3 linked regions of the Embleya scabrispora genome follow. The protein of the gene in region 2 interacts with the protein of the main gene of each other region in a pairwise test. Links are inferred from orthologs where the notes say so. Each region holds a gene or a part of one and is shown on either strand. Other genes may lie near its edges. The genes, in order: rlmN, ftsZ and B4N89_RS20180.

The links.
Region 1: the proteins of ftsZ (region 2) and rlmN interact in binary tests that used the Escherichia coli proteins (3 or more experiments, as listed by UniProt). The link is inferred for Embleya scabrispora from one-to-one orthologs.
Region 3: the proteins of ftsZ (region 2) and B4N89_RS20180 interact in binary tests that used the Escherichia coli proteins (3 or more experiments, as listed by UniProt). The link is inferred for Embleya scabrispora from one-to-one orthologs.

Annotation. Positions count from the first base shown.
Region 1 is NZ_MWQN01000001.1:4,736,038-4,739,141, reverse strand. What follows is about bases 38-2,988. They hold rlmN (23S rRNA (adenine(2503)-C(2))-methyltransferase RlmN), read right to left. Parts: upstream 2,091-2,988; coding sequence 984-2,090; downstream 38-983. Other genes in these bases: B4N89_RS21120 (phosphatidate cytidylyltransferase), read right to left, coding at 2,189-2,988; B4N89_RS21130 (hypothetical protein), read left to right, coding at 38-593. In the rest of the region: more of B4N89_RS21130, read left to right, coding at 1-37; more of B4N89_RS21120, read right to left, coding at 2,989-3,104.
Region 2 is NZ_MWQN01000001.1:5,029,442-5,032,579, forward strand. Bases 112-3,096 are described here. They hold ftsZ (cell division protein FtsZ), read left to right. Parts: upstream 112-1,010; coding sequence 1,011-2,183; downstream 2,184-3,096. Other genes in these bases: B4N89_RS22300 (cell division protein FtsQ/DivIB), read left to right, coding at 112-720; pgeF (peptidoglycan editing factor PgeF), read left to right, coding at 2,257-2,988; B4N89_RS22315 (YggS family pyridoxal phosphate-dependent enzyme), read left to right, coding at 3,032-3,096. Outside these bases: more of B4N89_RS22300, read left to right, coding at 1-111; more of B4N89_RS22315, read left to right, coding at 3,097-3,138. UniProt on the Escherichia coli protein: Essential cell division protein that forms a contractile ring structure (Z ring) at the future cell division site. The regulation of the ring assembly controls the timing and the location of cell division.
Region 3 is NZ_MWQN01000001.1:4,561,858-4,564,916, reverse strand. What follows is about bases 154-3,059. They hold B4N89_RS20180 (rod shape-determining protein), read right to left. Parts: upstream 2,164-3,059; coding sequence 1,144-2,163; downstream 154-1,143. Other genes in these bases: ndk (nucleoside-diphosphate kinase), read right to left, coding at 2,594-3,004; mreC (rod shape-determining protein MreC), read right to left, coding at 154-1,028. In the rest of the region: more of mreC, read right to left, coding at 1-153. UniProt on the Escherichia coli protein: Forms membrane-associated dynamic filaments that are essential for cell shape determination. Acts by regulating cell wall synthesis and cell elongation, and thus cell shape.

The sequences.
Region 1 (3,104 bases), 290 kb from region 2 along the record:
TGATCGGGGCCGCGCTGACCGTGCCGTGGTTGGTGGCCTGGATCGGCGGCGGCTGGGCCTCCCGGGCCGGTCGGGTCTGGACGTTGTGCGCGGCCCGGCGGATGGAGGCCGGCGCGCACGGCTTGGCGCTGCCGCTCGGACTGACCACGATCGCGCTGGCGGTGGTCACCACCGGCCGGCTCGCGGGCGAGCGCACGCCGGTCCGGATGGCCGACGCACCACTGTTCCTGACGGTGGCCACGGTCTCGCTGTGTGCGGCGGCGATGTTGTTCGCGGTGGTGATCGAGTACGGCCCGGCCCGCCGGGAGACCTCGCGAACCCTGCACACGATCGGCGCGGCCACCCCGACGGATCGCCGCGCGGCCCTGGTCGCCCTCGCCGTCCCGGTCCTGGTCTGCGTGCCGACGGCGATCACGGTCGGCGCACTGGCGGCCTGGCCCGCACACGAGGGCGCGAATCCGTTCCCGACGGTTTCCACCCACGCCGCGCTGCTCGGCACGGTCTGGGCGGTCGGCCTGCCGGCGGCCGCGCTGATCGCGGCGGCGGCGGTGATCCTGCGGGACGAACGACCGCGGCGGCGGCGCCGGGCCTGAACCCCGGACATGGGAAGACGTCCAGCCCGAAAAACACTCGGACATGGGAAAACACTCCGAGCCCGGCGCGGCGTCCCCTTCCGCGACGGGCTCGAAGTGCTTCTCGTCTCGGGGGCCACGCGACCCCGAGCCGTGCGCCGGATCGTGTCCCTTCGACCGGCGGCTTGGGCGTGCCACCGCCGGATCATTCGAACGGGGGGATCAAAGGATCCGACGGCTTGGCACTGAGATCAGTCTGCCCTGTGCGGCCTAAGAATCCGATAAGGATTCGTTACCCGTTCTATATCGCCGCGCCGCGCACCCGTGACCTGCACCGATTGTCCCGCTTGCCGACTGTGTCCCCGTGGATCGGCGGGCCGGCGTGGGCCGCCCGCCGATCACGCCGCGGAATCAGACCTCGGCGGCGGCGAGCTGTCCGCACGCGCCGTCGATGTCGCGGCCTCGGGTGTCCCGGACGGTGACCGGCACGCCGTGCTTGGTCAACAGCCGGACGAACTCCTCCTGGCGCTCGGCCGTGGAGGCGGTCCACTTCGACCCCGGGGTCGGGTTGAGCGGGATCAGGTTGACGTGCGCGTTGTGGTTCTTCAGCCGACGCCCGAGCAGGTCGGCCCGCCAGCCGTGGTCGTTGATGTCCTTGATCAGCGCGTACTCGACGGAGACCCGGCGACCGGTGACGCCCTCGTAGTGCCAGGCGGCGTCCAGCACCTCGCGCACGTCCCAGCGGGTGTTGACCGGGACGAGCGTGTTGCGCAGCTCGTCGTCCGGCGCGTGCAGGGACAGCGCGAGGGTGACCGGGATCCGCTCCTCGGCGAGCTTGTACATCGCGGGGACCAGGCCGACCGTGGACATGGTCACCGAGCGGGCGGAGATGCCCAGGCCCTCGGGGCTCGGGTCGACGAGCCGGCGCACCGCGCCGACCACGGCCTTGTAGTTGGCCAGCGGCTCGCCCATCCCCATGAAGACGATGTTGCTGACCCGTCCCGGACCGCCGGGCACCTCGCCGCGCGCGAGCGACCGGGCGCCGGCGAGCACCTGCTCGACGATCTCGCCGGTGGACAGGTTGCGGGTCAGGCCCGCCTGGCCGGTGGCGCAGAACGGGCAGTTCATCCCGCAGCCCGCCTGCGAGGACACGCACATCGTGACCCGGTCGGGGTAGCGCATCAGGACGGCCTCGACGAGGGTGCCGTCGAAGAGCTTCCACAACGACTTCCGGGTGGCCCCGTCGTCGCAGGAGATGTCCCGTACGGAGGTCATCAGCGAGGGCAGCAGCGCCTCGGCGAGCCTGGCCCGGGTCGCGGCGGGCATGTCGGTCCACTGCTCCGGGTCGTCCGAGAGGTGGCCGAAGTAGTGCTTGGACAGTTGGGCCGCGCGAAACGGCTTCTCGCCCAGCTCGGCCACCGCCTCGCGGCGCTCGGCGAGGGTGAGGTCGGCAAGGTGGCGCGGCGGCTTCGAACGACGCGGCGGCGCGGTGAAGGTGAGTTCTCCTGGTTTGGGCATGGCTCGTCCAGTGTCGCAGGTGTACGGGCGGGGCCGGATCGACCCCGCTCCGTGCGTCTGCGTGGCCTGGTCCGAGGTGCTGCCGGATCAGGTCCGGGTCATACGAATACGGCGAGCAGCAGCCACACCACCGGGGCGGCGGCGAGCAGCGAGTCGAGGCGGTCCATCACGCCGCCGTGACCGGGCAGCAGGCTGCCCATGTCCTTGACCTTGAGGTCGCGCTTGATCATCGATTCGGCGAGGTCGCCGAGCGCGGACACGGCCGCGGCCGCGACGCCCACCACGGCGCCCTGCCACCACGCGCCGTCCAGCATGGACATCACGCACAGCGCGCCCGCGGCGGCGGCCAGCACCACGCCGCCGGCGAAGCCCTCCCAGCTCTTGCCCGGACTGATCGTGGGCGCCATCTTGTGTCGGCCCCCGGAGATCACCCCGGCCGCGTAGGCGCCGGTGTCGGCGCACACCACCAGCACGATGAAGGTCAGCACCCGCTTCGCGCCGTCGTCGTCGCCCAGCATGAGCACCGCGAAGCCGGCCAGGAACGGCAGGTAGAAGACGGTGAACACACCCGCCGTCATGTCCCGCAGGAAGTCCTCGGGGCCCTCGGTCATCCGCCAGATCATCACCGCCACGGCGGTCAGCGCGGTCGCCACGGCCAACCCCTGCGCACCGCGCGCGTAGGCGGCGATCAACATCGCCGCCGAGCCGACCGCGAGCGGGATCACCGGGATCCGGATCCCGCGCCCGACGGTGGCGCCCTGCGCGGTCCGCCCGGCCGCGTCGGCGACCGCCTCGGCCCGGCCGAAGGCGCCCGCCAGCTCCCACAGTCCGACCAGGACCGCGAGCAGCACGACGCCCACGAACAACACCTGGACGGTGAGCAGCGAGGCCACGATCACCCCGCCGAGGGCGAGGCCGACGCCGATCGCCTGGGGCAGGTTGCGTCCGGCCTTGCCGACCGGTTTCGCGGGTTGGTCCCCGGTCACCACACGGCCCTCGCGTGGTGCCTCGGCG
Region 2 (3,138 bases):
GTGGTGCTCGCGGGCGCCGGGTGGGCGATCGTCTACCACTCGCCGCTGCTGGACGCCCGGACGGTGTCCGTCGGCGGGCCGGTCGTGCTGCCCAAGGACCAGGTCGCCAAGGTCGCGGCGGTGCCGGTCGGCGAACCACTGGCCGGGATCGACCTCGGCGCGATCCGGGCCCGGGTGGCCGCGATCCCGCGCGTGGCCTCGGTGCACGTGGAACGCGACTGGCCGCACACGGTGCGGATCACGGTCCGCGAACGCGCCACCGCCCTGGTGGTGCCGGACGCGGACCGCTACGCGGAGATCGACAAGGACGGCGTACGGTTCGGTACGGTGGACGCCGCGCCCGCCGGAGTGCCGATCGTCAAGGTCGACGCCAACACGGTGAGCCGGGAAACGCTACGGGGGGTGGTCCAAGTGGTCTCGGCACTGCCGCCGCCGGTCGCGCAGCGGGTACGGGACATCACCGCCCGGACGCGCGACGACATCGTGCTGGTGCTGGACAAGGGCGAGACCGTGTCGTGGGGCGGGGCGGAGGCGTCGGATCGCAAGGCGCTCGTGCTCGCGGTGCTGCTGACGCGGCCGGCGAAGTTCTACGACGTCAGCGCGCCCGACGCGCCGGTGACCCGAACCCAACCGTTTCCCTCGCTCGCGCCGCCGGCGCCCGCGCAGTCGTTGGCTCCGGGGGCGCCCGGCACGGCGGTTTCGACCCCGAGCACGCCGTGACCGGGGGCGGAAGCACTCGGCCACTGCGATAAAACAATAGGGACAGGTTCGGCGTGTTCGTTGAACCGCGTCCGATGGGGACCTAGTGTCGGCCTAGCCCCAGGTTGACAAAGCAGTTATCCGCACTGTTCGGATCGGCGGCGTTCGATGCGAACAGGGCTGACTCTATACCTGAGGGTGAGGGTTTTGGTGGCTCGCGGAAATCGCGTCCCGACCTCCCCAAGTCGGCAAATGTCGGCATGCCGGAACCACGGCACGCCGACCGGAACTCGAGGCGAGAGGCCTTCGACGTGGCAGCACCCCAGAACTACCTCGCAGTCATCAAGGTGGTCGGTATCGGCGGTGGCGGGGTCAACGCCATCAACCGGATGATCGAGGTCGGTCTCAAGGGCGTCGAGTTCATCGCGATCAACACCGACGCCCAAGCCCTCCTCATGAGCGACGCCGACGTCAAGCTCGACGTCGGCCGCGAACTCACCCGCGGCCTGGGGGCCGGGGCGAATCCCGATGTCGGGCGCAAGGCCGCCGAGGACCACCGCGAGGAGATCGAGGAGGTCCTCAAGGGGGCCGACATGGTCTTCGTCACGGCGGGCGAGGGCGGCGGCACCGGCACCGGTGGCGCCCCCGTGGTGGCCAACATCGCCCGTTCGCTCGGCGCGCTCACCATCGGCGTGGTCACGCGCCCGTTCACCTTCGAGGGACGGCGCCGCGCGAACCAGGCCGAGGACGGCATCGCGCAGCTTCGCGACGAGGTCGACACGCTGATCGTGATCCCCAACGACCGACTGCTGTCCATCTCCGACCGGCAGGTCAGCGTCCTGGACGCGTTCCGCTCGGCCGACCAGGTGCTGCTGTCCGGTGTCCAGGGCATCACCGACCTGATCACCACGCCCGGCCTGATCAACCTCGACTTCGCCGACGTCAAGTCGGTGATGTCGGAGGCGGGTTCGGCGCTGATGGGGATCGGCTCGGCGCGCGGCGACGACCGCGCGGTGGCGGCGGCCGAGATGGCCATTTCCAGCCCGCTCCTGGAGGCGTCGATCGACGGCGCCCGGGGTGTGCTGCTCTCCATCTCCGGCGGCTCGGACCTCGGTCTGTTCGAGATCAACGAGGCCGCGCAGCTGGTCAGCGAGGCCGCGCACCCCGAGGCCAACATCATCTTCGGCGCGGTGATCGACGACGCGCTCGGCGACGAGGTCCGGGTCACCGTGATCGCGGCCGGCTTCGACGGTGGACAACCGCCGTCCAAGAGCGAGTTGGGCAAGCCCGCGGCGGCGCCGCAGCCGCCCGCGCGCCCCGAGCCGACCGGTCGCCCGGGCGGCTCGACCATCGGGCAGGGCGTACTCAACGACCCGCCGCAGACGACCTACCAGACCCCGACCACGCCGGGCCCGCGCACCCCGCTGGTGCCGGAACCGATCAAGGACGATCTGGATCTCGACATCCCGCCGTTCATGAAGTAGAAGAAAAACGTCGTCGGCAGTCGGCGACGCAAGAGTTCGAAACAAATCGACACGACCACGAGGTGGCCCGAACGTGTTCACGCGAAGGGCCGCTTCCGGCGGCGCCCGTATCGCCTTCACCGACCGGTGGGGCGGCACGGGCGCCGCGCCGTATGACGAGTTGAACCTCGGCGACCATGTGGGCGACGACCCGCGGGCGGTGGCTGCCAACCGCGCGCGCACCGCCGAGGCGTTGGGCCTTTCGGCCGACCGGGTGGTGTGGATGAACCAGGTGCACGGCAACACGGTGGCCGTGTCGACCGGTCCGACCGCCGAACCGGTGCCCGGCACCGACGCCGTGGTCACCGCCACCCGGGGCCTCGCGCTCGCGGTGCTGGTCGCCGACTGCACTCCGGTACTGCTCGCCGATCCGCACGCCGGCGTGATCGGCGCCGCGCACGCGGGCCGGCCGGGGCTGGCCGCCGGCGTGGTGCCCGCCACGATCGAGGCGATGCGCGGCCTCGGCGCCGACCCCGCCCGGATCCGGGCGTGGACCGGACCGGCCGTCTGCGGCGCCTGCTACGAGGTTCCCGAGGCGATGTGCGACGAAGTGTCCGCACTCGTCCCCGCCGCGCGCGCCCGCACCCGCCAGGACACGCCGGGACTCGATATACCGGCCGGAGTGTGGGCGCAACTCGCCGCGCAGGGGGTCGTGTCGGGTGAGAAATCGCACATCTGCACGCGCGAGTCGGCCGACCATTTCTCCTATCGGCGCGACCGCGTCACGGGTCGGATCGCCGGCTACGTGTGGCTCGCCGAGGACTGACCCCGCGCGGGCGCGGCGGGCCGGCGTCGGCGACGATGGGCCCATGGACACGCCCGATTCAGCGACCGCCACGACCGCCCGCCGGCGGGCCGAGCTCGCCGCCAACCTGGCCGACGTCCGGGCCCGGATCACCGCCGCGTGCACCGCGGC
Region 3 (3,059 bases), 470 kb from region 2 along the record:
GTCGATGGGGTCGTGCCGCCGGCCGGCGGCTTGGCGTTGGTACTGCGGTTGCCCGCCGTGGCCGGCTTCGCGGCCGAGGCGCCGCGCGGCGGCTCGGTGCTCGCCGGCGGCGCGGGCGGCGCGGGCGGCGCCTGCTGGGCGGGGGGCGGCGCGGGCGTCTCCGGGGTCGGCGCGGGCGGCAGTATCGAGTCGCGCGGATCGGTGCGCGGCGGCTCGATCACCACGCCCACCGTGTCCAGGCTGGAGAAGTGCACGTACGACTTCACCTCGACGCTGCGGGTCAACTCGCCCGGGGTGTTGCGCACCTGGGCGACCTCGCCCACCGGCACGCCCGGCACGAACGGCTTGCCGCCCTGCGATCCGAACGTCACCAGCCGGTCGCCCTTTTTGACCTGGGCCTGTCCGTTGAGCAGCTTGAGGTTCATCGGCTTGCTGCCGCGGCCGGAAGTGATCCCTATCTCCATCGACCCCGCCAGGCGCGAGCCGACCGAGAATCCGGGGTCGGTGGCGAGCAGTACGGTCGAGGTCATCGGGCCGACCTGGGTCACCCGCCCGACCAGACCGTCGCCGTTGATCACGGTCATGTCGGGCTTGATGCCGTCGCCGGCGCCCGCGTCGATGGTGACCGTCCAGGAGAAGCCCTGGGCGGGGCCGATGGCGACCACCCGCGCGGGCTTGATCCGATACTGGCCGGCCGCCGAGACCTTGAGCAGTTTGTCGAGTTCGGCCGCGCGGTTGCGGTCGAACTGGATGTTGTCGACCTGTTGCCGGAGTTTGGCGTTCTCGTCCTGCAGGCGCTTCTTCTCGCCCTCGTGGGAACCCGCGTCCTTGACCGCGTTCACGGCCCGGCCGACGGGGTCCACGGCGGCGGACACGCCGCGTTCGGCGGGACCGAACACGGCCGAGGCCCAGTCGCGCACGTTCGCGATGGGCGAGTTCCGGCCACCGCGGATGTCCACGGTGATGAGGGCGAAAGAGATCGCCAGCAGCAGCACGAGGACCAGCCGACCATGCCGGGAGTCCCTCACGATGCGCGCCCGCCCCTTTCGTACATTGCGGCGCTGGTGGGCAGTTGTGGTGTGTGGCCGCGCCGGATCGGGCACGGAGGGCGGCGCGTACGGTCGGCCGCCTCCGTCTCCTCGGTCAGCGGCGCGGTTGGGCGTCCAGTACCTGCTGAAGCTTCTCGTACTCCTCGACGCACTTGCCCGCGCCCAGAGCCACCGAGTCCAGCGGGTTGTCGGCGATGTGGATCGGCATGCCGGTCTCGGTCCGCAGCCGCTCGTCGAGGCCGCGCAGCAGGGCGCCGCCACCGGTGAGCACGATGCCGCGATCCATCACGTCGCCGGCGAGTTCGGGCGGACACTGGTCCAGGGTGCTCTTGACCGCGTCCACGACGGTGTTGACCGGTTCCTCGATGGCCTTGCGGACCTCGGAGGTGGAGATCACGATCGTCTTCGGCAGCCCGCTGACCAGGTCGCGGCCGCGGATCTCGCTGTGCTCGTCCTCGCCGAGGTCGAAGGCCGAGCCGATCGACATCTTGATTTCCTCGGCACTGCGCTCGCCCAACAGCAGCGAGTATTCCTTCTTGACGTAGGCGATGATCGCGTTGTCCAACTCGTCGCCCGCCACCCGGATCGACTGCGCGGTGACGATCCCGCCGAGCGAGATCACCGCCACCTCGGTGGTGCCGCCGCCGATGTCGACGACCATGTTGCCGGTCGCCTCGTGCACCGGCAGGCCGGCACCGATCGCGGCGGCCATGGGTTCCTCGATGATGTGCACGCTGCGCGCGCCGGCCTGGCTGGACGCCTCCACCACCGCGCGGCGCTCGACGCCGGTGATGCCGGAGGGCACGCAGATCACCACGCGCGGCCGGGCCAGGTAGCGGCGGCGGTGCACCTTGAGGATGAAGTAGCGCAACATCCGCTCGGTGATCTCGAAGTCGGCGATCACGCCGTCCTTGAGCGGTCGGATCGCCACGATGTTGCCGGGCGTGCGCCCGATCATCTTCTTCGCCTCGGCGCCGACCGCCAGGATGCCCCCGGTCGTGGTGTTCTTGGCGACCACCGACGGCTCGTTCAACACGATGCCGCGGCCTCTGACGTACACCAGCGTGTTGGCCGTACCGAGGTCGACCGCCATGTCACGACCGATGAACGACAAGTTGTTCGCCATAAAAAAACCTAGGGCCTTCCCGAGCTCGTAGCCATGAGGACATGAGCCGGCCGGAGGACGTCACGTCCGGGACGCCGAACCGGCCGACCACAATCGTAGGCACGGAGTAACGGCGACAGAACCGCGATGTTCCGGGGCACGGCTGCACCCTCCATCCACCATGACGTGATCACCGGGCGAGGGGTTGCGTGCCACGCGCGGGGAATGGAGGGATTTCCCTCTAACAGCGCACGCGCGGCGCCCGATCGGCACTCTCGCGCTCGCGCGCGGGCGCGCCCGGCGGGTCCGTAAAAAATTTCGACGCCCGGTGCGGCCCGCGCGCGTCGCGCGGCGCCGGGGATCGTCTCGGCACGGGGTCCGGCCCGGTGCGCGGGTCGCGATCGTGGGAAGCGCGCACCGGGGCACCGCGGCCGAACCGTCAGGCGTGCTCGGGGAAGAAGTTCTTGATCTCGCGCTCGGCCGAGTCCACCGAGTCGGAGCCGTGCACGATGTTCTCCCGGGTGATGGTGGCGAAGTCGCCGCGAATCGTGCCCGGGAGGGCCTTGATCGGGTCGGTGACGCCCGCGAGTGCGCGGAACGACTCGATCACGCGTTCGCCCTCGACGATCATCGCCACCGACGGCGCCGAGGTCATGAACTCCACGAGCGGGGCGTAGAACGGCTTGCCCTCGTGCTCGGCGTAGTGCCGCTCGATCGTCTCGCGGTCCATCACGCGCAGATCGAGCGCGGTCAGGGTGAAGCCCTTGCGCTCGATGCGGCCGATGACCTCGCCGACGAGACCGCGCCGGACTCCGTCCGGCTTGACCAGGACGAGCGTGCGCTCGGACATGGGGCTCCTTGCTTGATCGGAGGGGGACTCGATACGGGTGTCGCACCGTACGGAT